DNA from 4 places in the Rahnella sp. 1L-D-7-B-C2 genome. Region 1 is predicted to be linked to each of the others. Evidence: predicted binding sites of a transcription regulator. Region 1 holds the regulator's gene; each other region holds the start of a gene.
What was found. The regulator PhoB, encoded in region 1, activates phosphate uptake and scavenging genes when phosphate is short. The targets are predictions, from matches to a motif close to CTGTCATAAAACTGNCNNAT.
Positions count from the first base shown of each region.

Region 2: the regulator PhoB is predicted to act here: its motif matches at 2,042-2,061, upstream of AC0Z7K_RS02450 (heavy metal response regulator transcription factor).
Region 3: the regulator PhoB is predicted to act here: its motif matches at 4,649-4,668, upstream of AC0Z7K_RS20575 (MIP/aquaporin family protein).
Region 4: the regulator PhoB is predicted to act here: its motif matches at 2,424-2,443, upstream of ugpB (sn-glycerol-3-phosphate ABC transporter substrate-binding protein UgpB).

Region 1 is NZ_JBXAVQ010000007.1:167,864-173,862, reverse strand. Features, by position in the region: gene sbcC (exonuclease subunit SbcC) at 1-2,069, opposite strand, end outside; gene sbcD (exonuclease subunit SbcD) at 2,066-3,304, opposite strand; gene phoB (phosphate response regulator transcription factor PhoB) at 3,522-4,211, shown strand; gene phoR (phosphate regulon sensor histidine kinase PhoR) at 4,233-5,552, shown strand; gene AC0Z7K_RS14035 (cobalamin-independent methionine synthase II family protein) at 5,810-5,999, shown strand, end outside.
Region 2 is NZ_JBXAVQ010000001.1:555,536-561,534, reverse strand. Features, by position in the region: gene AC0Z7K_RS02465 (molybdopterin-dependent oxidoreductase) at 1-504, opposite strand, end outside; gene AC0Z7K_RS02460 (cytochrome b/b6 domain-containing protein) at 497-1,141, opposite strand; gene AC0Z7K_RS02455 (hypothetical protein) at 1,313-1,936, opposite strand; gene AC0Z7K_RS02450 (heavy metal response regulator transcription factor) at 2,149-2,823, shown strand; gene AC0Z7K_RS02445 (heavy metal sensor histidine kinase) at 2,816-4,243, shown strand; gene eptB (kdo(2)-lipid A phosphoethanolamine 7''-transferase) at 4,477-5,999, shown strand, end outside.
Region 3 is NZ_JBXAVQ010000018.1:38,773-44,771, reverse strand. Features, by position in the region: gene emrD (multidrug efflux MFS transporter EmrD) at 1-853, shown strand, start outside; gene glpX (class II fructose-bisphosphatase) at 917-1,927, opposite strand; gene glpK (glycerol kinase GlpK) at 2,068-3,591, opposite strand; gene AC0Z7K_RS20575 (MIP/aquaporin family protein) at 3,637-4,485, opposite strand; gene zapB (cell division protein ZapB) at 5,063-5,302, shown strand; gene rraA (ribonuclease E activity regulator RraA) at 5,381-5,866, opposite strand; gene AC0Z7K_RS20560 (1,4-dihydroxy-2-naphthoate polyprenyltransferase) at 5,987-5,999, opposite strand, start outside.
Region 4 is NZ_JBXAVQ010000011.1:41,366-47,364, reverse strand. Features, by position in the region: gene livG (high-affinity branched-chain amino acid ABC transporter ATP-binding protein LivG) at 1-305, shown strand, start outside; gene livF (high-affinity branched-chain amino acid ABC transporter ATP-binding protein LivF) at 319-1,020, shown strand; gene AC0Z7K_RS17010 (aminotransferase-like domain-containing protein) at 1,152-2,339, shown strand; gene ugpB (sn-glycerol-3-phosphate ABC transporter substrate-binding protein UgpB) at 2,544-3,860, shown strand; gene ugpA (sn-glycerol-3-phosphate ABC transporter permease UgpA) at 4,004-4,891, shown strand; gene ugpE (sn-glycerol-3-phosphate ABC transporter permease UgpE) at 4,888-5,733, shown strand; gene AC0Z7K_RS16990 (sn-glycerol-3-phosphate import ATP-binding protein UgpC) at 5,740-5,999, shown strand, end outside.

The sequences.
Region 1 (5,999 bases):
TGCCCGATAAGCGTAAAGCGTTCGGTCAGCAGGGCAGTCTGCTGCTGCACTTTTTGCTGCTCATTCACGGCATCATTCAGTGCATCTTTCGCCTGTTGCAACGCCCGCGCCAGCTGTTCATGCTCACCCAGCAGATCCTGGGACTGTTGCTCTTCGCGATCGCGTTCCGCCAGCCATTGCTGAACGGCATCCGTATCCTGCAATACGAAGGTCAGATTCAGCGGCGCGCTCAGTTGCTGCCAGCTCTCGAGTTGCGCATTCAGCTGTTGCTGATCCTGCTCCAGCTGGGTTTGCAGGCGCGTCTGCTGCTCTTTCAGGTTTTTAATCTTCGCCGCCAGCTCAATGCCGCTGGTTTTTGCCGTATCGAATTCGGCCTGCATTTTCTCGACGCGCTGCGCGGTTTCTGACGGTTTCACGTCCTGATAGCTTTCCACCGACGGATGCGACGTCGACCCGCACAACGGGCACGGCTTACCACTTTGCAGATTCGCGCGCTCGGCGGTGAGGCTGACGATCAGCTCTTCACTTTTCAGGCGGGCTTTGACGTCATTGAGATGTTCCAGTTGCTTCTGACATTGCAGACGGATCGCGCCCAGTCGCTGTTCTTCCTGCAAGACCTGCGTCTGGATCTGTGTGAAATCGGCATTTTGCTGCACCACCCGGCGGTTCAGTGGAGGATAAAGTTGCGCGAGCGAATACAGCTGCTGGCGTACCGGTCGCAGGTGTGTCAGTTCAGCCTGCCGTTTCTGCAACACCGCCAGCGGATGCTGATTTTCCAGCGCTGCCTGACGTTGTTGCTGCACGGTCAGCGCCTCGGTCAGGGCAGTGTGCCGCGTCTGGTGCTGGCGGCTTTGCTCTTCAAGCTTCTGACGTTCGGCGGTCAGCTGTTCAAGTGCGAGATTTTGCTCGCTGACCTGTTTCTGTACGTCATTCAATGACTGTTGCGTATCGGTTTGCGCTTTCCGCCACTGGGCGATGCTGTTATCCAGCGGCAGGATTTGCTCTTCAATGAGTGTCTGCTGCTGTCGCTGTTCTTCCACCTGTTTCTGGCGCGCACTTTGCGCCTGTTCTGCGGCCTGCTTCAGCGGCGTCATCTGCGCCAGCTGGTGTTCCTGCTGCTGGATCAGCTGCGCGGTCTGCTGTTGCAGATTCAGTGTTTCCTGCTGGCAGCGCTGGCGATCGTTAAGACGTGAACGGAGTTTTTCCGCCGGTTCGCTGAGTGCAAGCTGCTGCAACTGCGGCGCAGCCTGCGCCATTTCCTGCTCCGTCGCTGCCAGCTGTTGCACTGATTGCTGATGTTTTTGCTGCACCTGCTGCCAGTGTTGCAGCCAGTTAAGATCCTGCTGACGCTGCTGCGCCCGCTGGCTAAGGCTGATTTCCTGCGCGTTGAGTTCTTTAAGCTGCGTTTCCAGCGCCTGACGCTGTTCTTCGCTGAGCAGTTCGATACCAGCCATGCGCTGATGTAAACCGTCGAGCGCTACGCGCGCTTCTTTATGCTGTTCGAACACGCGTTCAGACAGGAGGCCGTAGATTTCCGTGCCGGTAAGTTCTTCCAGCAATTCTGCGCGGTCATTGGCATCGGCATTGAGAAAGGCGGCGAATTGTCCCTGTGACAGCATCATCGATTTGGTGAAACGGCCAAAATCCAGCCCGGTCAGTTCGGCAATCGTGTCAAGTTTATCGCGTACTTTATCCGCCAGAATTTTGCCGTCCGCCAGCAATGCCAGCTCGACTTTCGGTGCCTGTAAATTGCCGTCCGGTGAGTTTTTCGCCCGGCGCTGGCTCCAGAAGGCACGGTAGCCAATGCCTTTCACTTCAAATTCCACTTCGGCCAGTGATTCGGCGGTGTGGCGGGTCATCAGTTCGTTCTGGCTGGGGGTGACGTTCAGACGCGGCGTCTGGTGATACAGCGCCAGACAGATGGCATCGAGCAGGGTAGTTTTTCCCGCGCCGGTCGGGCCGGTGATAGCGAATAATCCGTTGCTGACAAAAGGCTCAGCGGTGAAGTCGATTTTCCATTCGCCTTCCAGCGAGTTTAGATTTTTTAAACGCAGGCTGAGAATTTTCATTGTGTGGCGTCCTCTGCGTGATGACCGCTGGTGACCTCATCGACCACCTGCGCAAACAGCGTGCGCATCCGTGCCTGACGCTGTTCGTCAGTGTCCGCTTCCAGCGACAGCCGCCGCTCGAAGACATCGCTCACGCTCAGCTCGCTGAGGGTTTCTTTTTCCTGTTGTTCAATGCTGTTAATGCGCTGTTCTTTACTGCGGCGCAGCAGTACGACTTCCACCGGCAGTTCAGCGGTCAGCGCCTGGATCCGCCGTTGAATGTCGCTGAGGTAATCCTGCGTCGCGACTTCTATATCCAGCCAGACCGGTTTGGTGGTATCGCCATCGCTGAACTGCATCAGTTGTTTTTCTATTTCGGCCAGCGGGCCTTTGATCATCTGCATCGGCTGAAATACCGGAATTTCCAGCGTTTCGATGCTGTTCAGCGTTGCACCCGTAAAATCGAGCATAAATACGCTTTTGGCTTTGCCGAGTTCGTCAAAACTCAGCGCAATCGGCGAGCCGCTGTAACGGATATGGTTGGTTTTCGCCACGCACTGGGCGCGGTGAATATGCCCGAGTGCGACGTAATCGACCGGCGGAAATGCCTGTGCCGGAAAGGCATCGAGAGTACCTATATAAATGTCGCGAACGGAATCCGAGGTGCTGACGCCGACGGTGGTCAGATGGCCGGTGGCGATGATGGGCAGCGGGACGCCGAGCTGGTCGCGCTTCGCCTGTGCCGCCTGATATAAAGCGTCATAATGGGCAGCGATGGCTTCCTGCAACGCCAGCTGCTTGTCGCTGCCGGACTGACCGGCCTGGCTGGCTATCAAATCGCGCGGGCGTAAGAACGGGATCGCACAAAGCACTGCGCCGGGCGAGCCATCACGATGATTTAATTCCAAAACCTGCTCAGACAAGTCTTCACCGACGGTAGCGATCACGCGGGTGTTGAGGCAGGAAAGTAGTTCTTTCGATTCATTGAGCGTGGCGACCGAATCGTGGTTACCGGCCAGCACTACCAGCTGGCAGCCGGTGTGTTGTAATTCCACCACGAAGCGGTTATACAATTCCCGCGCATAGCTTGGTGGCGAGCCGGTATCGAAAATATCGCCCGCCACAATCACGGCATCGACCTGATGAGTTTCCACCTGTTCCGTCAGCCAGCGCAGAAAGGCCTGATGCTCGGCGGCGCGGCTTTTGGTAAAGAAGTACTGGCCAAGGTGCCAGTCTGAAGTGTGGATCAGGCGCATGAAACTCCCGGTGATTCGCTAGACGGTAACAATGGCGCAAAGTATAAACGCCGTCGGGGGACGATGTCCCCAGAAAAATCAGGCGAATTTCAGCAAGATGGCTGTCAAAGTGCGGTGTAATAGACCATCCTTTCTATTCATAAATCTGTCACAAAACTGACGCATAATGGCGCCCGCAATCAAATAAAAGATCGCTAACCTATTGGCAGGACCTACGATGGCTAGACGTATATTGGTGGTTGAAGACGAAGCTCCAATCCGTGAAATGGTGTGTTTTGTACTGGAACAAAATGGCTATCAGGCAGTAGAAGCTGAAGATTTTGATTCCGCGATTGGCCAACTGGTCGAGCCTTATCCTGAGCTTATCCTGCTCGACTGGATGTTACCGGGAGGGTCCGGGATCCAGTTTATCAAACATCTTAAACGTGAAGCCCTGACCCGCGAAATTCCGGTGATGATGCTGACTGCACGCGGTGAAGAAGAGGACCGGGTGCGTGGCCTCGAAGTGGGTGCCGATGATTACATTACTAAACCGTTTTCTCCTAAAGAACTGGTTGCCCGTATTAAAGCTGTGATGCGCCGTATTTCACCGATGGCGGTGGAAGAGGTGATCGACATGCAGGGTCTGACGCTCGATCCTTCCTCTCACCGCGTGATGGCCAATGAGCAGGCGCTCGACATGGGGCCGACCGAGTTCAAGTTATTGCATTTCTTTATGACCCACTCCGAACGCGTTTACAGCCGCGAACAGTTGCTCAATAACGTCTGGGGCACTAACGTTTATGTGGAAGATCGCACGGTAGACGTGCATATTCGTCGTTTACGCAAAGCGCTGGAAACCAGTGGACATGACAGAATGATCCAGACTGTCCGTGGCACGGGATACCGTTTTTCAACGCGTTATTAGTCCCCACAGCGGAGAATCTGTGTGTTAGAACGTTTGTCATGGAAACGGCTGGCCGGCGAATTTTTTCTGTTTTGCCTGCCAGCGATCATTCTCGGTATTTTTGTCGGCCATTTTGGCTGGCTTCTCTTTGCGTCTCTGCTGGCGGCGCTGGGCTGGAACTATTATAACCAGCTTAAACTCTCACACTGGCTGTGGCTTGACCGCAGCATCACCCCGCCAAATGGCCGCTGGAGCTGGGAGCCGTTGTTCTACGGGCTGAACCAGATGCAGATGCGAAACCGCCGTCGCCGCCGTGAATTAGGGCAACTCATTAAACGTTTTCGCAGCGGTGCAGAATCGTTGCCGGATGCAGTGGTGCTGACCACTGAAGAGGGCAATATTTTCTGGTGTAACGGTCTGGCGCAGGAGCTTCTCGGCTTCCGCTGGCCGGAAGATAACGGGCAACACATCTTCAACCTGCTGCGCTATCCGGAATTTCGCGCCTGGATCCAGGCGCGTGATTTCAGCCGCGCACTCAATCTTCAGCTCAATAATGAACATTACGTCGAATTTCGCGTGATGCCTTATTCCGAAGGGCAGTTACTGATGGTGGCGCGTGATGTCACGCAAATGCGCCAGCTGGAAGGCGCGCGGCGTAACTTCTTCGCCAACGTCAGCCATGAACTTCGCACCCCGCTGACGGTTTTGCAGGGCTACCTGGAAATGATGGAAGATGCCAAGCTGGAAGAGCCGTTTCGCACTAAAGCGCTCGATACTATGCAAGAGCAAACGCGACGCATGGACGGGCTGGTCAAGCAGCTCCTGACGCTGTCAAAAATCGAAGCCTCCGCCAATATGGATTTGCACGAAAAAGTCGATATTCCGGTGATGCTCGGGATGCTGGAGCGCGAAGTACAGACACTGAGTGGCGGTCAGCACGAAGTTGTGTTTCGCGTAAACGAGAAGCTGAAGGTCTTCGGCAACGAGGATCAGCTACGCAGTGCGGTGTCGAATCTGGTGTATAACGCGGTCAATCATACGCCGCCGGGCACCCGAATTGAGGTCAGCTGGCAGCAAACGCCGCATGGCGCACAGTTCCAGATAAGCGACAACGGGCCGGGCATTGCACCTCAGCATCTCCCGCGTCTGACTGAACGTTTCTATCGTGTCGACAAAGCCCGTTCCCGCCAGACCGGTGGCAGCGGACTGGGGCTGGCGATCGTCAAACATGCGCTCAGCCACCACAACGCCAGGCTCGAGGTGATGAGTGAAGTCGGCGTCGGCACGCGCTTTATTTTTACGCTGGCACCGAAGCTGATAGTTCCTTCCGATAACACCACTAAAGTTTCAGTGAAACCGTAAATTGCTGTTTTCTATCCAGCCCGGCATTTCTCCATGTCGGGCTTTTTTTGTTTGCTGCTTCATTAACTCACCGCTTTTGATCGTGAATTTATTTCATCTCCCATGAAAATTCCTCTGTTGTCGGTGAGTAACCGGCATGACAGTATCGCCTTAAAACCATTTAGACATCCAGAAGTCTACATGTAACGCGGCGCAATTATTTACCTTGTAAATCATTTGCATTTCGTCTGCGACGGGATGCCATTAAGGAGTTTTTCATGCAACGTACTACCCCTCCGTTCCGTGCTGACGTGGTCGGCAGTTTCCTGCGCCCGGCGGCTATCAAAGAAGCGCGTAAGCTGTTTCAGGCTGGCGAGATCGATGCCGCGCAGCTGCGTGCCGTAGAAGATACTGAAATCCGCCGCGTGGTGGATTTACAGCGCGAAGCCGGTTTGCAGGTGGTCACTG
Region 2 (5,999 bases), on a different contig from region 1:
CGTGAGGTCTGCGCCGATGTGCTGCAAAAAAGTTTTCAGTGGTACGCCCTTCCACTGCCCGATGGCACTCCAGCCTTCGATGCAAATCAGGCGAGTGATCTGGCTCTCCTGCGGCAGGCGCTGCAACTGTTCCAGCGTCCACGAGGCTTTTTTCTGCACCAGGCCGGAAACTTCCAGCCGGTAATTGGGAATGTCGATCTCCGGCACATTGTATTCCGGGTAGAACGCATTGAAGCGGAACGGCGTGGTTATCTGATCTTCACGGTAAGTTTGTGCCAGCTTCTGGCCGCTGAACAGCCAGCCCTGCACGCGGTCATTCCAGCGGGACATCGCCCACAAAACTTTGTCGACCTGATCACCATCCTGCAAATTACAGCCGGTCAGCATTGATACCGCCCCCAGCGTCAGACCGGAGCGCAGCAATAAACGGCGCTGTATGTTCACCAGCTGCTTGCGCTGATCGGGTTCGATAATGATTTTTGGGCGGTCTGATTTATCACTCATCAGCGCTTTCCTCCGTACTGATTTTTTTACCGCCGGTAATCATGGCGACAAAGGTTTTCGGCACCAGCAACACCATGACAACGTGAACCACCACGAACAACATCACGCCGCTCATGGCAAAGAAATGGACATAGCGGGCGATATCAAAGCCGCCTAACAGCCACACCAGACCGCTGAACTGCACCGGTTTCCAGATGGATAACCCCGAGAGCACCAGTAATACGCCCAGCAGAAGCACGCCAACGTACATCAGTTTCTGCACCGCGTTGTACTGGCCGAGCTTATGCGGGAGGTGGAACGTCAGGGCGCGGACGGTATCGCGCCAGACGGTACGTGGCGAAAAAGGGAAAAAGTCACGTTTGAAGTGGCCAGTTAAAATCCCCCACAATAAATAAAACAGGCCGTTGGCCGCCATCAGCCACATCACCGCCAGATGCCAGGCAATATTGCCGCCCAGCCATCCGCCGAGCGTGGTGCTTTGCGGAAAGGTAAAAGGGAAAATCGGGTCGGCGTTATAAATTCCCCAGCCGCTCATCACCATGCCAATCATGGCCAACAGGTTGATCCAGTGGCAAATGCGAACCGGCCAGGAATGAATGCGTTTTTTTTTCGATAAAGGACGCTTTTTTTTCGACAGATGAATAGTTGAATTTGACGTACGCAGCGGGGAGGGTTGAGATTTCACGGATAAGCTCCTGCGTAATGAGAAACTGCGCAAAGTGAAAGAGGGAGGTTTCACCCTGCGCAGTTCTTCAAAAACCACTTACGCCGACTGACAGACACGGCCCGCCGGCGTAAGCGCTAAGGGTTACATCGGTGGCGCGACGCCATCTTTACCGGCGGCGATACCACGGGCAACCAGTGCACCTTTGTCGTCTTTCATCGCGAACAGCACGATTTTAGTGCCCGGTTTCAGCAGGCTGCGATCGCCCGGCGCCAGCAGAACCACCGGTACATCGTCAGGAACGACAACTGTTTTTTCCGCGTCATGATATTTCACGGTCAGCGTGCGGCCATTGGCGTTGACCAGTTTGCCGACGGTGCCGTTAGTCATGGTGTTGATTTTGCCATCGGCGGATTCAAACGGGTTGAAACCTTCACCGCTGCCGCGCAGGCTTGGCGCAAATACATGAACTTCCAGTGCTTTCAGCGTGCCGTTGGCCTGCGGAACAGCTGCGGTACCGATGAAGCTGTCCGCCTTGATGTCGCTGATCTGGCCTTTGGTCACGGCGTTGATTTTGGTCTGTTCGGTCAGCTTAACGTCCAGCTTTTCGCCCTGTCGGGTAGTAACCTGCATCGAAGAATCATTTACGGATTCAATGGTTCCGCGCGTTGGCTTGATGACGTTGTCAGCCGCAAAGGCGGATGTCATCCCGCTGCACATCAGCAGCGAACCGAGTAAAAGACCTGCAAGGCGTGTTGGTGTATTCATGTTTATCTCTCCAGTTTCTTACGTATTTTCATTCGGGTAGAGGAATCACTGAGGGTGCCAGTGATGAATGACTTCATTAAGAGTGGACGATAAACCGGGATTGGCAGATGACAAGTTGATGACAAAATTGTCATCAAAGGTGTCTGACGAAACTGATAAACTTCTCTGGAATCATTCTCTGGGGGAATGGTCGTGCGGCAATGAGGGCCTGAATGCGGATACTGGTAATAGAAGATGATGTCAGCACAGGCGATTACCTGAAGAAAGGGCTGACCGAAGCGGGTTACAGCGTAGATCTGGCGCGTAACGGCGCCGACGGGCTGTTTCTGGCGCTCGAGGACGGTTATGACGCGGTGATCCTCGACGTGATGCTGCCGGGGCTCGACGGCTGGCAGGTGATGGAAGTGCTGCGCAAGAAAAGCGATGTGCCGGTGCTGTTTCTGACCGCGCGCGACGAAGTACAGGACCGCATTCACGGCCTGGAGCTGGGCGCGGACGATTACCTCATCAAACCTTTCTCCTTCACCGAACTGGTGTTGCGTATTCGCACGTTGCTGCGTCGTCCCGCCGCCCGTGAGCCGGATATCTATAGTGTTGCCGATCTCAGTCTCGACCTGCTGCGTCGACGCGTAACGCGTCAGGATCAGACCATTGCGCTGACGAATAAGGAATTTATGCTGTTGCATTTGCTGATGCGCCGCGAGGGCGAAGTGCTTTCGCGCACCATGATTGCCTCGCAGGTGTGGGACATGAATTTTGACAGCGATACCAACGTGGTGGACGTGGCAATCAAACGCCTGCGCGCGAAAATCGACCGCGCCTTTGACGTCAAACTGATTCACACCGTGCGTGGGATAGGCTACGTCTGCGAAGTGCGTCATGACTGAGCAGAAAAAACCGCAACGGGCGATGTCTCTGACGCTGCGCGCCACGCTGCTGTTTGCGCTGCTGGCCTCACTGGTGGTGAGCGCCGTGGGCGTTTATCTTTATTACTCGCTGGAAAATGAACTGGTTCGCCGCGCCGATTATCAGGTGAGCGGGCGCGTTCAGTATTTCCGTCATCTGCTGGCCAGTGAGTTTCCGCTTTCTCAGCTCAGCCATAATCCCGGTCTGTTCGAAAACATGCTCGGTAATGAGCGGGATATTTTGACTTTCCGTCTGAGCGATGAACCGCCGATTATCAATGTCAATCCGTCGCGCCTTGTGTTGCCACCGGTCGCGCCGGTACCGGACGGCCAGCCGTTAACGCTGAGCACCGTTCACGCGCTTTCCGCCCCCGACGACACGCCGGTTCGCTTTGCCCGCGCAGCCGTCAAAATTCAGGATGGCCGTACGGTGGAGATTACCGCCGCGCACTTCATGACCGGCGAAGCGCGGATGTTGCAGACGTTCCGCTGGGAAATCACCGGCGCGGTGTTGTTTGCTTATCTGCTGATTGCCGCGCTCGGTTATGTGGTGATCCGCCGCGGATTGCGGCCGCTGCGGCACATGGCGCTGGAGGCGACGAAAATCCATCCCGCCAGTCTGTCCACGCGTCTTAGCAGTGACAATGCACCGCAGGAATTGCAGCAGCTAATCTATTCATTTAACGACATGCTCGAACGGCTGGCAGAAGGATATCAGCGTCTGACGCAGTTCTCCGCCGATCTGGCGCATGAGATCCGCACGCCGGTGGGCGCACTGATGGGACATTGTCAGGTGGCGCTCTATCAGCCGCGCAGCACCGAGGAATACGAAACGCTGCTGGCCAATAATATGGAGGAGCTGGAGCGTATTTCGCGCATGGTCGAAAATATTCTGTTCCTGGCGCGGGCGACCGATGCGCGTTCGGTTCTGACTATCACCAGTATTGATGTTTCTGCGGAAATGACGCGGATTCAGGAATACTTTGAAGGTCTGGCGGAAGAGCGCGAAATGACGCTGCACAGTGCGGGGGAGGGGGGTTTGTACGCCGACGCCATTTTGTTCCAGCGTGCGCTGAGCAATCTGGTCGCCAACGCCGTGCGGTATGCGCACCAGGGTACACCCATTGTTGTTCGTGCCGAACCGTACGCCAATGGAATGGATATCCATGTGATAAGTCAGGGCGATCCGATCCCTTCAGAAAAGCTCGGCAAACTGTTCGATCGCTTCTATCGCGCCGATGCTTCACGCAGCGAAGGTGGCAGCTCCAGCGGCCTGGGGTTGTCCATCGTACACGCCATTATGGCGCTGCATCAGGGGAGCGTTCGGGTGGTGAGTTCGGCGGAGGGCGAAACACGGTTTACGCTGACTTTCCCACGTGAAGTTCACAAGCTTTCTCAATAGTTTCTCTATAAATGTAAGAAACTGGCAGGGCGCGTAAGAAAATCATCTGGTTTATATCATTGAAAGATAAAGGTTTCGTTAATTCTGTTACATTATCACATTGGAAGATACCAATCAGTTTGAACGAAAATACGCGGCCCGGAGTCTGAATAATCCTAAGGAGTGGGTTCAATCCTCCGGCACGAGCGGTCATTACGACGTAAACAGACTCACCAAAGAGCCATTTATTACCAATGCAAAAATTACGATTACTTTCGCAACAGAGCATTTTTCTGTTCATTGCGCTTTATCTTGGGATCCTGCTTAACCTTCCGATTTTCTTCCGACGTTACTCTCAGTTGCACTATGACAACGCGTTGTCGATTGCCGTTGAGATGCTGGCGGCCTTTGCACTGGTGTATTTCCTCTGTGTGCTGCTGTCGTTTACCGGAAAAACAGTGTTCCGCGTACTGATGAGCGTGGTGGTGATTTCCTCCGCCGCGGCCAGTTACTACATGATTCTGTTCAACGTCGATATCGGTTACGGTATTTTGGCGGCGGCGCTGGCCTCCGACTCCATCGATTTATCGAAAGAATCCATCGGTACCCATTTCATCGCCTGGACGTTTCTGGTCAGCCTGATCCCCGTTCTGTTGCTATGGCTGAGCAAAATGCCCGGTGCGGCTCTCAGACAAACCACCCCGAAAACGCTGGCGGTGAAAGTCGTTCTGCTGATCGTCTCCGGTCTGTTGTGCTATTTGCCGTTGCAGATGATGGGCAAAGTGCAGGACCGCCATGACGTGGTGAATAATCGCATGATGGCCAGCTACGGCGGCGTAGTGGCCGGCACTTACTCTCCGTCTAACTGGCTCTCCGCGCTCGGACTGTACGTTTACAGCAGCTACAGTCAGGCCGAAGACACTAAAAACTTGTTCGATCCAGCCAAACATTTCACCTATACCGAACCGGCAGATGCCAAAGATATGTACGTGGTCTTTGTAATTGGCGAAAGTGCACGTCGCGACCACATGGGGCTGTACGGCTACGATCGCGACAACACGCCGCACCTCGATAAAGAGAAAAATCTCGTCGCGCTCGAGGGATATTCCTGCGATACCGCCACCAAACTTTCACTGCGCTGCATGTTTGTGCGTGAAGGCGGGGCATCCGAAGCGCCACAACGTACGCTGAAAGAAGCCAATGTATTCTCGGTGCTCAAAAGCAAAGGCTGGAGCTCGGAGCTTTATTCCATGCAGAGCGAAGCCTGGTTCTATAACAAAACCCGCGCGGATGATTACTCCCTGCGTGAAAACATTGCGTCCGAGAAGCGTAACGCCGGTAAACCGGTGGATGACATGCTGCTGGTGGATGAGATGAAAGATTCGATGGCCAACCATCCGAAGGGTAAGCATCTGATCATCCTGCACACCAAAGGCTCACATTATCTTTACTCCGACCGCTATCCGCGTTCATTCGCTAAATACCAGCCGGAATGTATGGGCATTGACGATTCCTGCTCCACTCAGGAAATGATCAACGCGTACGATAACTCGCTGCTTTACACCGATTACTTCCTGTCGCAGGTCTTTGACCAGCTGCGTGACAAGAATGCCATCGTGTTCTACGCCTCCGATCACGGTGAATCGATTTCGAAAAGCATGCATTTTCACGGTACGCCGCGCGATCACGCTCCGATAGAGCAGCGTACAGTGCCGATCATGGTCTGGGCATCGGATAAATTCCTCGCCAACGACCAGAACAAAGCCAGTTTCGAACA
Region 3 (5,999 bases), on a different contig from region 1:
CGTGATGGCGCGAACCATGCCGCGCGATCTGTACAGCGGGGGCGCATTACGCCATGCCAACAGCCTGCTGAATATGGGCATTCTGGTCAGCCCGCTGATGGCACCGGTGATAGGTGGCGCGCTCTCAGCATGGTTAGGCTGGCGTGCCAGTTTTGGTTTTCTGCTGATCCTGTGTGCCGGTGTGGCGTTCTCAATGTATCGCTGGCTGCCGGAGACGCGCCCGGCATTCACCGCCGATCATCAGCCACGCAAAATGTTGAGCAGCCTGCGTCTGTTGCTGGCCGACGGCAACTTCAGCCGTTATCTGGTAATGCTGGTAGGCGCACTGGCCGGTGTGGCGGTGTTTGAGGCGAGCTGCGGCGTACTGATGGGCGGGGTGCTTGGCCTGAGCGGGCTGATGGTCAGCATTCTGTTTATCCTGCCGATCCCGGCGGCATTTTTTGGTGCCTGGTACGCTGGCCGTTCGGAGAAAAGCTTCCAGCAACTGATGTGGCACTCGGTCATCAGCTGTCTGCTGGCGGGGCTGACGATGTGGATCCCCGGCTGGCTGGGCATCATGAATATCTGGACGCTGATCGTTCCGGCCTCTTTATTCTTCTTCGGCGCCGGAATGTTATTCCCGCTGGCGACGACGGGTGCGATGGAGCCTTTCCCATATCTCGCGGGTGCGGCAGGTGCGCTGGTGGGCGGATTACAGAATATGGGATCGGGGCTGGTGGCGTGGATGTCGGCGATGTTGCCGCAAACCGGTCAGTTCAGTCTTGGCCTGCTCATGTTTGCGATGTCGCTGCTGATTTTGCTGTGCTGGTGGCCGATGTCCAACCGTCAGCAAGAGCAGGGTCATACGGTGTAATCCTCTTTTCAGGCCAAAACAAGCAGAGCAAGTCGCTCTGCTTTTTGTTTTTCTGGCGTCTGATCAGATAATAAATTCGTGCAGCGCAGCGTCTTTGCGGTCGAGATAATGTGTCGAGCGGATACGGCGGATGGTGCGGGATTTACCACGGATCAGCAGGGTTTCGGTGGTCGCCATATTGCCCTGACGGCTGATTCCTTCCAGCAAATCGCCCTTGGTGATGCCGGTTGCCGAGAAGATAACGTTATCGTTGCGCGCCATGTCATCGAGTTTAAGGACTTTGCCCGCTTCGATGCCCATCGCTTTACAGCGCGTTAACTCTTCTTCGCCTATGCGGCGATTTTCAGGCGTATCGCCTTTCACGTCATGGCGCGCCAGTAAACGGCCCTGCATGTCGCCATCCAGCGCACGGATCACCGCGGCTGAAATCACGCCTTCCGGTGCGCCGCCGATGCCGTACAACACATCGACTTCACTCTCCGGCATACAGGTCAGAATGGTTGCGGCGACATCGCCGTCCGGGAAAGCAAACACGCGGACGCCGGCGGCGAGCATTTCACGGATCGCCTCATCGTGACGTGGTTTCGCCAGCACGGCGACAGTCAGTTCGGTCAGCGGTTTGTTCAGCGCGCTGGCAATGTTCGCCAGATTTTCCGCCAGCGTCAGATCCAGATTAATCGCGCCTCTGGCGCCCGGACCCACGGCGATTTTTTCCATGTACATGTCAGGCGCATTGAGGAATGAGCCCTGATCGCCAACCGCCAGCACTGCCAGCGCGTTGGCTTGGCCCATTGCCGTCATGCGCGTGCCTTCAATCGGGTCGACCGCGATATCCACCGCGTCGCCGTTGCCGGTTCCCACTTTTTCGCCGATATACAGCATTGGCGCTTCATCAATTTCCCCTTCGCCAATCACGATGGTGCCATCGATATCGACGTTGTTGAGCATGATGCGCATCGCCTGAACGGCGGCGTTGTCGGCGAGGTTTTTGTCGCCACGGCCAAGCCACTTATAACCGGCTAGCGCGGCCGCTTCGGTCACACGGGAAAACTCGATTGCTAATTCACGTTTCATTGGGAAGCCTGTAGAAAGAAAAAAAGTGGTCGGTGAGGCAAGGCTCATCTGTGGGGGGATTTTAGCACAGTGGGAAAGACGCATAAAAAAACTCCCCAGAGGGGAGTTTCAGAATGGGTGTTGGCGTTAAAAAATGACGGTTACTCGTCGTGATCTTCCCAAGAACGCACGCGGGCAACGGCTTTCTGCCAGCCTTTGTAGCGAACATTGCGTTCTGTAGTTTCAATGCTCGGACGGAATTCGCGTTCGATAGTCGCTTTGCTGCGCACTTCGTCCAGATCGTTCCAGAAACCGACTGCCAGACCGGCGAGGAAGGCTGAACCCAACGCGGTGACTTCCAGAACGGCAGGGCGCTCAACACGTGTGCCAAGAATATCTGACTGGAACTGCATCAGGAAATTGTTGGCGACCGCGCCGCCGTCCACGCGCAGGGATTGCAGGCGGGTGCCTGAATCAGCCTGCATTGCGTCAAGTACGTCGCGCGTCTGGTAAGCGATGGATTCCAGCGTTGCACGGATGATGTGATTGCTGTTCGCGCCGCGGCTCAGGCCGAAGATCGCGCCACGGGCATACGGGTCCCAGTAAGGCGCGCCGAGGCCGGTGAAGGCTGGTACCACGTAAACACCGTTGGTGTCTTTGACTTTGCTGGCGAAATATTCGGAGTCTGTCGCGTCGCTGATCAGCTTCAGTTCGTCGCGCAGCCACTGAATGGAGGCACCGCCGACAAAGACCGCACCTTCCAGCGCATAGTTTACTTCACCACGCGGACCGCAGGCGATGGTGGTCAGCAGGCCATTTTTCGACGTCACGGCTTCTGTACCGGTATTCATCAGCAGGAAGCAGCCGGTGCCGTAAGTATTTTTCGCCATACCCGGTTGAACGCACAGCTGGCCATACAGCGCGGCCTGCTGGTCACCCGCAATACCGGCGATCGGGATACGCGTACCGCCTTTACCACCAATGTTGGTCTGGCCGTAAATTTCTGAGGAAGGACGGACTTCCGGCAGCATGGCGCGCGGGATATCCAGCACTTCCAGCATGCGTTCATCCCATTCCAGATTGTGGATATTGAACATCATGGTACGAGAGGCGTTGGTGTAATCGGTAACGTGAACGCGTCCCTGAGTCATTTTCCACACCAGCCAGGTGTCAACGGTGCCGAACAGCAACTCGCCGCGGGCAGCGCGTTCACGGGAGCCTTCAACGTGGTCGAGGATCCATTTCAGCTTGGTACCAGAAAAGTAAGGGTCAACCACCAGGCCGGTGTTGTGACGGATGTACTCTTCCATTCCGTCTTTCTTCAGCTTTTCACAGATCTCAGCAGTACGACGGCATTGCCACACAATTGCGTTGTAAATCGGCTTGCCGGTTTCTTTTTCCCAAACGATGGTGGTTTCACGCTGGTTGGTGATACCGATACCGGCGATCTGATCCGAATTGATGTCGGCTTTCGCCAGCACTTCTACCAATACCGAGCTTTGCGATGACCAGATTTCCATCGGGTCGTGTTCTACCCAACCGGATTTCGGGTAGATCTGGGTGAATTCGCGCTGTGAAACGCTGACGATGTTGGCATCGTGATCCAGAACTACGGCGCGTGAGCTGGTCGTACCCTGGTCGAGCGCAACGATGTATTTTTTTTCGTGAGTCGTATCTGCTGACATAATTTTCATCCTGCGAATAAGTAAGCTATGGAACAGTTTAGCCGATCAGGCCTTACGCTGTTTGGTAGGCTGCTGTGCTTTGTCTTCCGCAATATCATTGATCTGATGCGGCAGATGGCGGCTAATCAGCGCTTTATAGCCTGCGGCACCCAGTATCGCGCCGAGTAACGGGCCAAAAATCGGTACCAGGAAGTAAGGGATATCACGTGCGCCGGTGAAGGCCACTTTGCCCCAGCCTGCAAAGAAAGCGAACAGTTTTGGACCGAAATCACGTGCCGGGTTCAGGGCGAAGCCGGTCAGTGGGCCCATGGAGGCACCGATGACGGCAATCAGAATACCGATCAGCAGCGGAGCCAGCGGGCCACGCGGAAGGCCGTTACCGTCGTCGGTCAGGCCGAGGATCAGTGCCATCAGAACAGCGGTGATCACCGTTTCAACCAGGAAGGCCTGAAGCACGCTGATATGCGGGTTTGGATAGGTCGAGAAAATACCGGCCAGATCCAGACTTTCCACACTGCCGCGCACCATGTTGTGGCTTTGCTCGAAATCGAAGAACAGGTTGTAATAAAGCCCGTAAACCAGTGCAGCTGCGCAGAAGGCGCCTGCGACTTGTGCGATGATGTAGGGCAGAACTTTGCGTCCTTCAAAGTTCGCGAACAAGCATAAGGCGACGGTGACAGCCGGGTTCAGATGTGCGCCCGAAATCGCGGCGGTCAGGTAAATGGCCATTGCGACACCGAATCCCCAGACGATACTGATTTCCCACTGGCCAAAGGATGCTCCGGCAAGTTTCAGCGCAGCAACACAGCCTGCGCCAAAGAAAATGATAAGCCCGGTACCCAGAAACTCAGCGATGCACTGACCTTTTAATGTGGAACTCATGGTTTGGCTCATAGTTTGATCCTGCTAAGGATGATGTTAATGGTTAGTTATAGTTTTTCTGTCTTGCGTACGTGAACGTAATCGGATTTTGCCGTTCATCATTAAATGAGAACGTAATGTGAATTTATCGTTAACGAGCATAAACGAGAAATAGCGAAATCAATATTTGTGTGTTGCGTCATAAAAATGAGCGATTTCGCGTGTTCAAAGGTCATGCTGACGGGTAAAAAAGCCACGCTGTGACAACTTCGCGAAGGGGTTACCGCTCATCGCGTATGTCAGAACGGCGCTCAGAGTATTCGGTATTCAGTGATATTTCTGGTGAGTGCCTCTGCTTTTTAAGCATTTCCTGATACCCGGCCCGTTAAAATTGCAACAGACTGCGTGCTGAGAGGGGTTCTTGCTAGACAGGGCATGGCTGGCTACATACAATCACCCGTTAAGACACCCGCCGGTTTTGAAGGGTTCAGACGTTTTTCTGGTTTGAATTTGTTATAAAAATCGACGAAGTGCAGGAATTTTTGAGCCGTGTCCGGACGATGCGGCAGAACATAAGATGTGCGCCTTGCGAACATAAGGGGACCGAAAAATGTCATTTGAAGTATTTGAGAAACTAGAAGCTAAAGTTCAGCAAGCGATCGATACCATTACTCTGTTGCAGATGGAAATCGAAGAACTGAAAGAGCAGAACAACACCCTGTCTCATGAAGTTCAGCAGGCGAGTGGTAATCACGAGTCGCTGGTGCGTGAAAATGCGCAACTGAAAGAAGAACAACACGTGTGGCAGGATCGTTTGCGTGCGCTGTTGGGAAAAATGGAAGAAGTCTGAGGACTTCCGCCGAAGCGCTTGATGTATAAGCATAAAAAAGGACGCCAGGGCGTCCTTTTTTGTTGCTGAAAGCGAAGATTATTCGATATCGAGCGGGTCTTCTGAAAGGATGATACCGGTGTTATCAGCATACAGATGGTCACCGGAGAAGAAGGTCACGCCGCCGAAGTTGACACGAATGTCGCTTTCGCCGATCCCTTCACTGCCTGCACCCGCCGGAATCGCTGCCATCGCCTGAATGCCAATATCGAGCTCTTCCAGATCGTCCACCTGACGAACTGCACCGTAAATCAAAATGCCTTCCCATTCGTTTTGCAGAGCCTGACGTGCCAGACCGGCATCAAGCAACGCGCGACGAACAGAACCCCCACCATCGACCACCAGCACGCGCCCACGGCCATTCTCTTCCAGCAGGTCATAAAGCAAGCCATTGTCTTCGAAACACTTCACTGTCGTGATTTGCCCGCCAAATGAAGTACGTCCACCAAAGTTGGAGAACAGGGGTTCGACAACATTCACTTCTTCATGGTAGATATCGCAAAGTTCGGAAGTATCGTATTTCATAGGATTTCATCTGGTTGCTGCATGAGTGTTCAGTATATCCTTTTAGAGCGGATGTTGGCAAAATCATCAATTGTTAAATGTGAAAAGCAGCGCGATTAGCGCACGCCTGGCTACTTTTCATCAATTGAGTAAC
Region 4 (5,999 bases), on a different contig from region 1:
CGTACGGTCAGCAGCGTCGTCTGGAGATCGTTCGCTGCATGGTGACGCGTCCGGAAATTCTGATGCTCGATGAGCCTGCTGCGGGTCTGAATCCGCGCGAAACCGAAGAGCTGAACCAGCTTATCGCCGAACTGCGTAACCAGCACAGCGTGTCGGTGTTGCTGATTGAGCATGATATGAAACTGGTGATGGGCATTTCCGACCGCATCTACGTGGTGAATCAGGGAACGCCGCTGGCGCAGGGCACGCCGGCTGAAATTCGTAACAATCCGGATGTGATCCGTGCGTATCTTGGCGAAGGGTAAGGGGCAGAACACGATGTTGTCATTCAATCAGGTATCCGCCCATTACGGCAAAATTCAGGCGCTGCATGAAGTCAGCCTGAGCATTAATAAAGGCGAAATCGTCACGCTGATCGGTGCGAACGGCGCGGGGAAAACCACGCTGCTCGGCAGTTTATGTGGCGAACCACGCGCGTCGCACGGCTCGATTATTTTCGAAGGACAGGACATCACGCAGTGGCAGACTGCCAAAATTATGCGCGGCGATATTGCGATTGTGCCGGAAGGCCGTCGTGTGTTCTCGCGCATGACGGTGGAAGAAAATCTGGCGATGGGCGGCTTCTTCGCCACCCGCGATCAGTTCCACTCGCGTCTGGAGCGCGTGTTCGAGCTGTTCCCGCGCCTGAAAGAGCGTCGGGTACAGCGTTCGGGCACCATGTCCGGCGGCGAACAACAGATGCTGGCGATTGGCCGTGCGCTGATGAGCCAGCCGCGTCTGCTGCTGCTCGATGAACCTTCGCTCGGGCTTGCGCCGATCATCATCCAGCAGATTTTCGACACCATCCAGCAGTTGCGCGAAGAGGGGATGACCATCTTCCTGGTTGAGCAAAACGCCAATCAGGCGCTGAAACTCGCCGATCGCGGTTATGTGCTGGAGAACGGTCATGTGGTGCTGGAAGACACCGGCGCGGCGCTGCTGGCCAACGAAGCCGTGCGTGCGGCGTATCTCGGCGCGTAACGGCGGCTGAAATCGTAAATATTTGCTGTAATATCTCAAAACCGCACGGCTGGCGCTTTGCGGTTTTTATTTTGTCGATAAATTAACAACTCTTACATTCTTATAACTTGGCACATCATCAGGAACATTTCATGAACACAGAAGGTTTACTCGCCGCCCGTATGGTCAGGCTTAAAAGTTCGGCCATACGGGAACTGCTGAAACACAGCAAAATGGAAGGCGTTATTTCACTGGCGGGTGGTATTCCTTCTTCAGCGCTCTTCGATTTCGATGGCCTGCGTGAAGCGACGCAGATGGCAATCACTGAACAGCCTGAGCACGCGTTCCAGTACGGCCTGACCGAAGGCAGTCATACGCTGCGTGAGCGTATTGCTGAGCTTTGCGCCGAGCGCGGTGTGGTGGCCAGTGCGGACGATATCGTGGTTACCGCCGGTTCTCAGCAGGCGCTGGATCTGGTGATGCGCGCGGTCGTAAATCCCGATGATATTTTCGTGGTGGAACGCCCGACTTATCTGGCGGCGTTGCAAACGCTGGAACTGGCCGAAGCGCAAATTCTTTCTGTGGGTTCTGACGGCGACGGCATGATTGTCGATGAACTGGCTGAATTGCTGAAAACCCGAAAAATCAAAGGCGTGTATCTGGTGCCGACGTTTGGCAACCCGAGCGGCGTGACCCTCAGCCGTGCGCGTCGCGAACAGCTGGTACAACTGGCGAAAAAACATGAATTTCTGATTGTGGAAGATGATCCGTACGGTGAACTGCGTTTCACCGACGAACGCCAGCCGACGCTGTTTGAACTGTCCAAAGCGCTATTCGGCCACGCTGAAAACATCATCTATACCTCAACGTTCTCCAAGATTCTGGCTCCGGGCCTGCGTCTGGGCTGGGTGATCATGCCTGACTGGCTGCTGCATAAAGTGGCGATCATCAAACAGGCGGCGGATTTGCACGCCAGTGCGCTGTCGCAGTCGATTGCCGAATGCTATCTCGGCCTGGGGCGGCTGCCTGCGCAAATTGAAACCATCCGCGCTGCGTACAAAAAGAAATGTGAAGTCATGGCTGAATTGCTGGAACGTGAACTGGGCGACGTGCTGACCTTTGAATATCCGAAAGGCGGGATGTTCCTCTGGGCGCGATTCCGCGAGCCGCGTAACTGTGCCGAGTGGATGAAAAAGACGCTGGAGCAGGGCGTGGTGTTTGTGCCGGGCGAATTCTTCTATGCCGATAACCCTGATCACTCCACCTTCCGTCTGTCGTTCGCCACAGCAACCGAAGAGCAAATGCACGAGGCCGTTGCCCGCCTGAAACGCGCGCTGTAATCCCCCGCATTCTCTTCTCTCAGGCGCACCGCATATCCGGTGCGCTTTTTTTTGCCATCTATCCGTCACTTCCAGTTAACGCTCCTGTCACATCAATGTCATTTAACGGTTATTTTTCTGTCATTTAGCCGTGTCATGTTAGCTCCCGAATCAGAAAATCCTTACACCAACTGACATCACACCAGCCCTCTTCAGGAGACAAGCATGCTTAAGCACGCTGTTACAAAAACGACACTTTGCATCGCACTGGCATTCGCGTTCAGCACCCAGGCGATGGCGGTTACAGAAATTCCGTTCTGGCATTCTATGGATGGCGAACTCGGTAAAGAAGTGAACTCGCTGGCCGACCGTTTTAACCAGGCGCACCCTGATGTCAAAATCGTGCCGGTCTACAAAGGCAAATACGATGAAAGCCTGGCCGCCGGTATCGCCGCATACCGCACCGGTAACGCACCTGCCATCTTGCAGGTTTATGAAGTAGGCACCGCGACCATGATGGCGAGTAAAGCCATCAAGCCGGTGTATGAAGTGTTCAGCGACGCCGGCCTTAAGCAGGACGTGTCGCAGTTCGTGCCGACGGTGTCCGGTTATTACTCCGATTCCAAAGGCCGTCTGCTGTCCCAGCCTTTCAACAGCTCCACGCCGGTGCTGTATTACAACAAAGATGCCTTCAAGAAAGCCGGTCTGAATCCGGATCAGCCACCAAAAACCTGGCAGGACATGGCTGCTTACACCGAGAAACTGCGTGAAGCGGGCATGAAGTGCGGTTACGCCAGCGGCTGGCAGGGTTGGATCCAGATTGAGAACTTCAGCGCCTGGCATGGTTTGCCGATCGCCTCTAAAAACAACGGTTTTGACGGCACCGATGCGGTTCTGGAATTTAACAAACCAGAACAAATCAAACATATTCAGATGCTCGAAGACATGAACAAAAAAGGTGACTTCACCTATTTTGGTCGTAAAGACGAGTCCACCGCCAAGTTCTATAACGGTGATTGCGCCATGACCACCGCGTCTTCCGGCTCACTGGCGGATATCCGTCAATACTCCAAATTCAACTACGGCGTAGGCATGATGCCTTATGACGCGGATGTGAAGGGCGCGCCACAAAACGCCATCATCGGCGGCGCGAGCCTGTGGGTGATGAACGGTAAAGACAAAGACACTTACAAAGGCGTCGCCGAATTCCTGCAATATCTGACCACACCGGAAATCGCCGCCGAATGGCACCAGAAAACCGGCTATCTGCCTGTGACCACCGCCGCGTATGAGCTGACCAAAAAAGAAGGCTTCTACGAGAAGAACCCAGGTTCTGATGTCGCGACCCGCCAGATGCTGAACAAGCCACCGTTAGCGTTCACCAAAGGTCTGCGCCTGGGCAACATGCCGCAAATTCGCACCATTGTGGATGAAGAACTGGAAAGCGTGTGGAGCGGTAAGAAGTCTGCCAAAGAAGCTTTGGATACTGCGGTACAGCGCGGGGATCTGCTGCTGCGTCGCTTTGAAGCGTCAACCAAGTAATTGTTAGCTCCTCCCCCTGCGAAGGGGGAGGCCGGGAGGGGGTATTAAGGACGACTCTAGAGCAGCCATTAATACCCCACCTCAACCCTCCCCTTCGCAGAGGAGGGAGCCAAACCCGTCATCGCATCAACGAGTAAACTATTATGAGTTCACACCGTCCCGGTTTTGGTTGCAGCTGGTTGCCTTACGCACTGGTTTTACCGCAGCTGCTGATCACCGCGATATTTTTCCTGTGGCCTGCGGGTCAGGCGCTGTGGTATTCGGTGCAGACGCTGGATCCGTTCGGGTTATCCAGCCAGTTTGCCGGCATGGCTAACTTCACGCAGCTGTTTGCGGATCCGTACTATCTCGAATCCTTTTATACCACGTTGAAATTCAGCTTTATGGTGGCGTTTATCGGGCTGGCAGTGTCGCTGTTTTTTGCCGCGCTGGTCGATCATGTTATTCGCGGCAGCCGTATTTATCAGACGCTGATGATCCTTCCTTATGCCGTTGCACCGGCAGTGGCTGCCGTTTTATGGATGTTTTTATTCAGCCCCGGCCTCGGCCTGATATCGCATTTCCTGGCTTCGATCGGCTACAACTGGAACCACGCGCAAAACAGCGGACAGGCAATGTTCCTGGTGGTGCTGGCGTCGGTCTGGAAGCAGGTCAGCTACAACTTCTTGTTCTTCCTCGCCGCGTTGCAGTCAATTCCTAAATCGCTGGTAGAGGCCGCCGCTATTGATGGTGCTGGCCCGGTGCGGCGCTTCTTCAATCTGGTGCTGCCGCTGATTTCGCCGGTCAGCTTCTTCCTGCTGGTGGTGAATCTGGTTTACGCCTTCTTCGATACCTTCCCGGTGATCGACGCCGCGACCGGCGGTGGCCCGGTACAGGCGACGACCACGCTTATCTACAAAGTGTACCGCGAAGGTTTCTCCGGTCTGGATCTCTCCAGCTCCGCCGCGCAGTCCGTCATTTTGATGATGCTGGTGATTGGCCTCACGTTCATTCAGTTCCGCTTCGTCGAGCGTAAGGTGCGTTATCAATGATTGAAAACCGCAGAGGGCTGGATATTTTCAGCCACATCATGCTGCTGCTCGGCGTGCTGGTGATCCTCTTCCCGCTGTACGTCGCGTTTGTCGCAGCGTCTCTGGATAACAAACAGATTTTTGAAGTGCCGATGACGCTCATTCCCGGTACGCATTTATGGGAAAACATCAGCGCCATCTGGACGCAGGGCGTCGGCAATAACAGTCCGGCATTCGGACGCCTGCTGATTAACAGCTTCATCATGGCAATCGTCATCACCGTCGGAAAAATCTCTGTCTCAATGCTCTCGGCATTCGCGATCGTCTATTTCCGCTTTCCGCTGCGTAACCTGTTCTTCTGGCTGATTTTTATGACGCTGATGTTACCGGTGGAAGTGCGTATTTTCCCGACAGTACAGGTGATCGCTAATCTGCATATGCTCGACAGCTACACCGGCCTGACGCTGCCGCTGATGGCGTCAGCCACCGCGACGTTTCTGTTCCGCCAGTTCTTCATGACTCTGCCGGATGAACTGCTGGAAGCGGCGCGTATCGACGGTGCGGGCGCGATGCGCTTTTTCTGGGACATCGTACTGCCGCTGTCGAAAACTAACCTCGCGGCGCTGTTCGTTATCACCTTTATTTACGGCTGGAACCAGTATCTGTGGCCGATTTTGATCACCAGCGATGCCTCGATGGGCACGGCGGTGGCGGGGATTAAAAGCATGATCTCCTCAGGCGACGGCTCGACACAATGGAATCAGGTGATGGCGGCCATGATCCTGACATTATTGCCACCGCTGGCGGTGGTGCTCCTGATGCAGCGCTGGTTTGTGCGCGGTCTGGTAGACAGTGAGAAGTAAACCGAAATGGCAAATTTGAAATTACAGGCAGTGACCAAATCTTACGACGGCAAAAACCAGATTATCCAGAGTATCGATCTGGACGTTGCTGACGGCGAGTTCATCGTGATGGTCGGGCCTTCCGGCTGCGGGAAATCCACTCTGCTGCGTATGGTGGCCGGTCTGGAGCGCACGACATCCGGCGATATCTACATTAACGACCAGCGTGTCACTGAGCTGGAACCGAAAGACCGCGGCATCGCAATGGTGTTCCAGAACTACGCGCT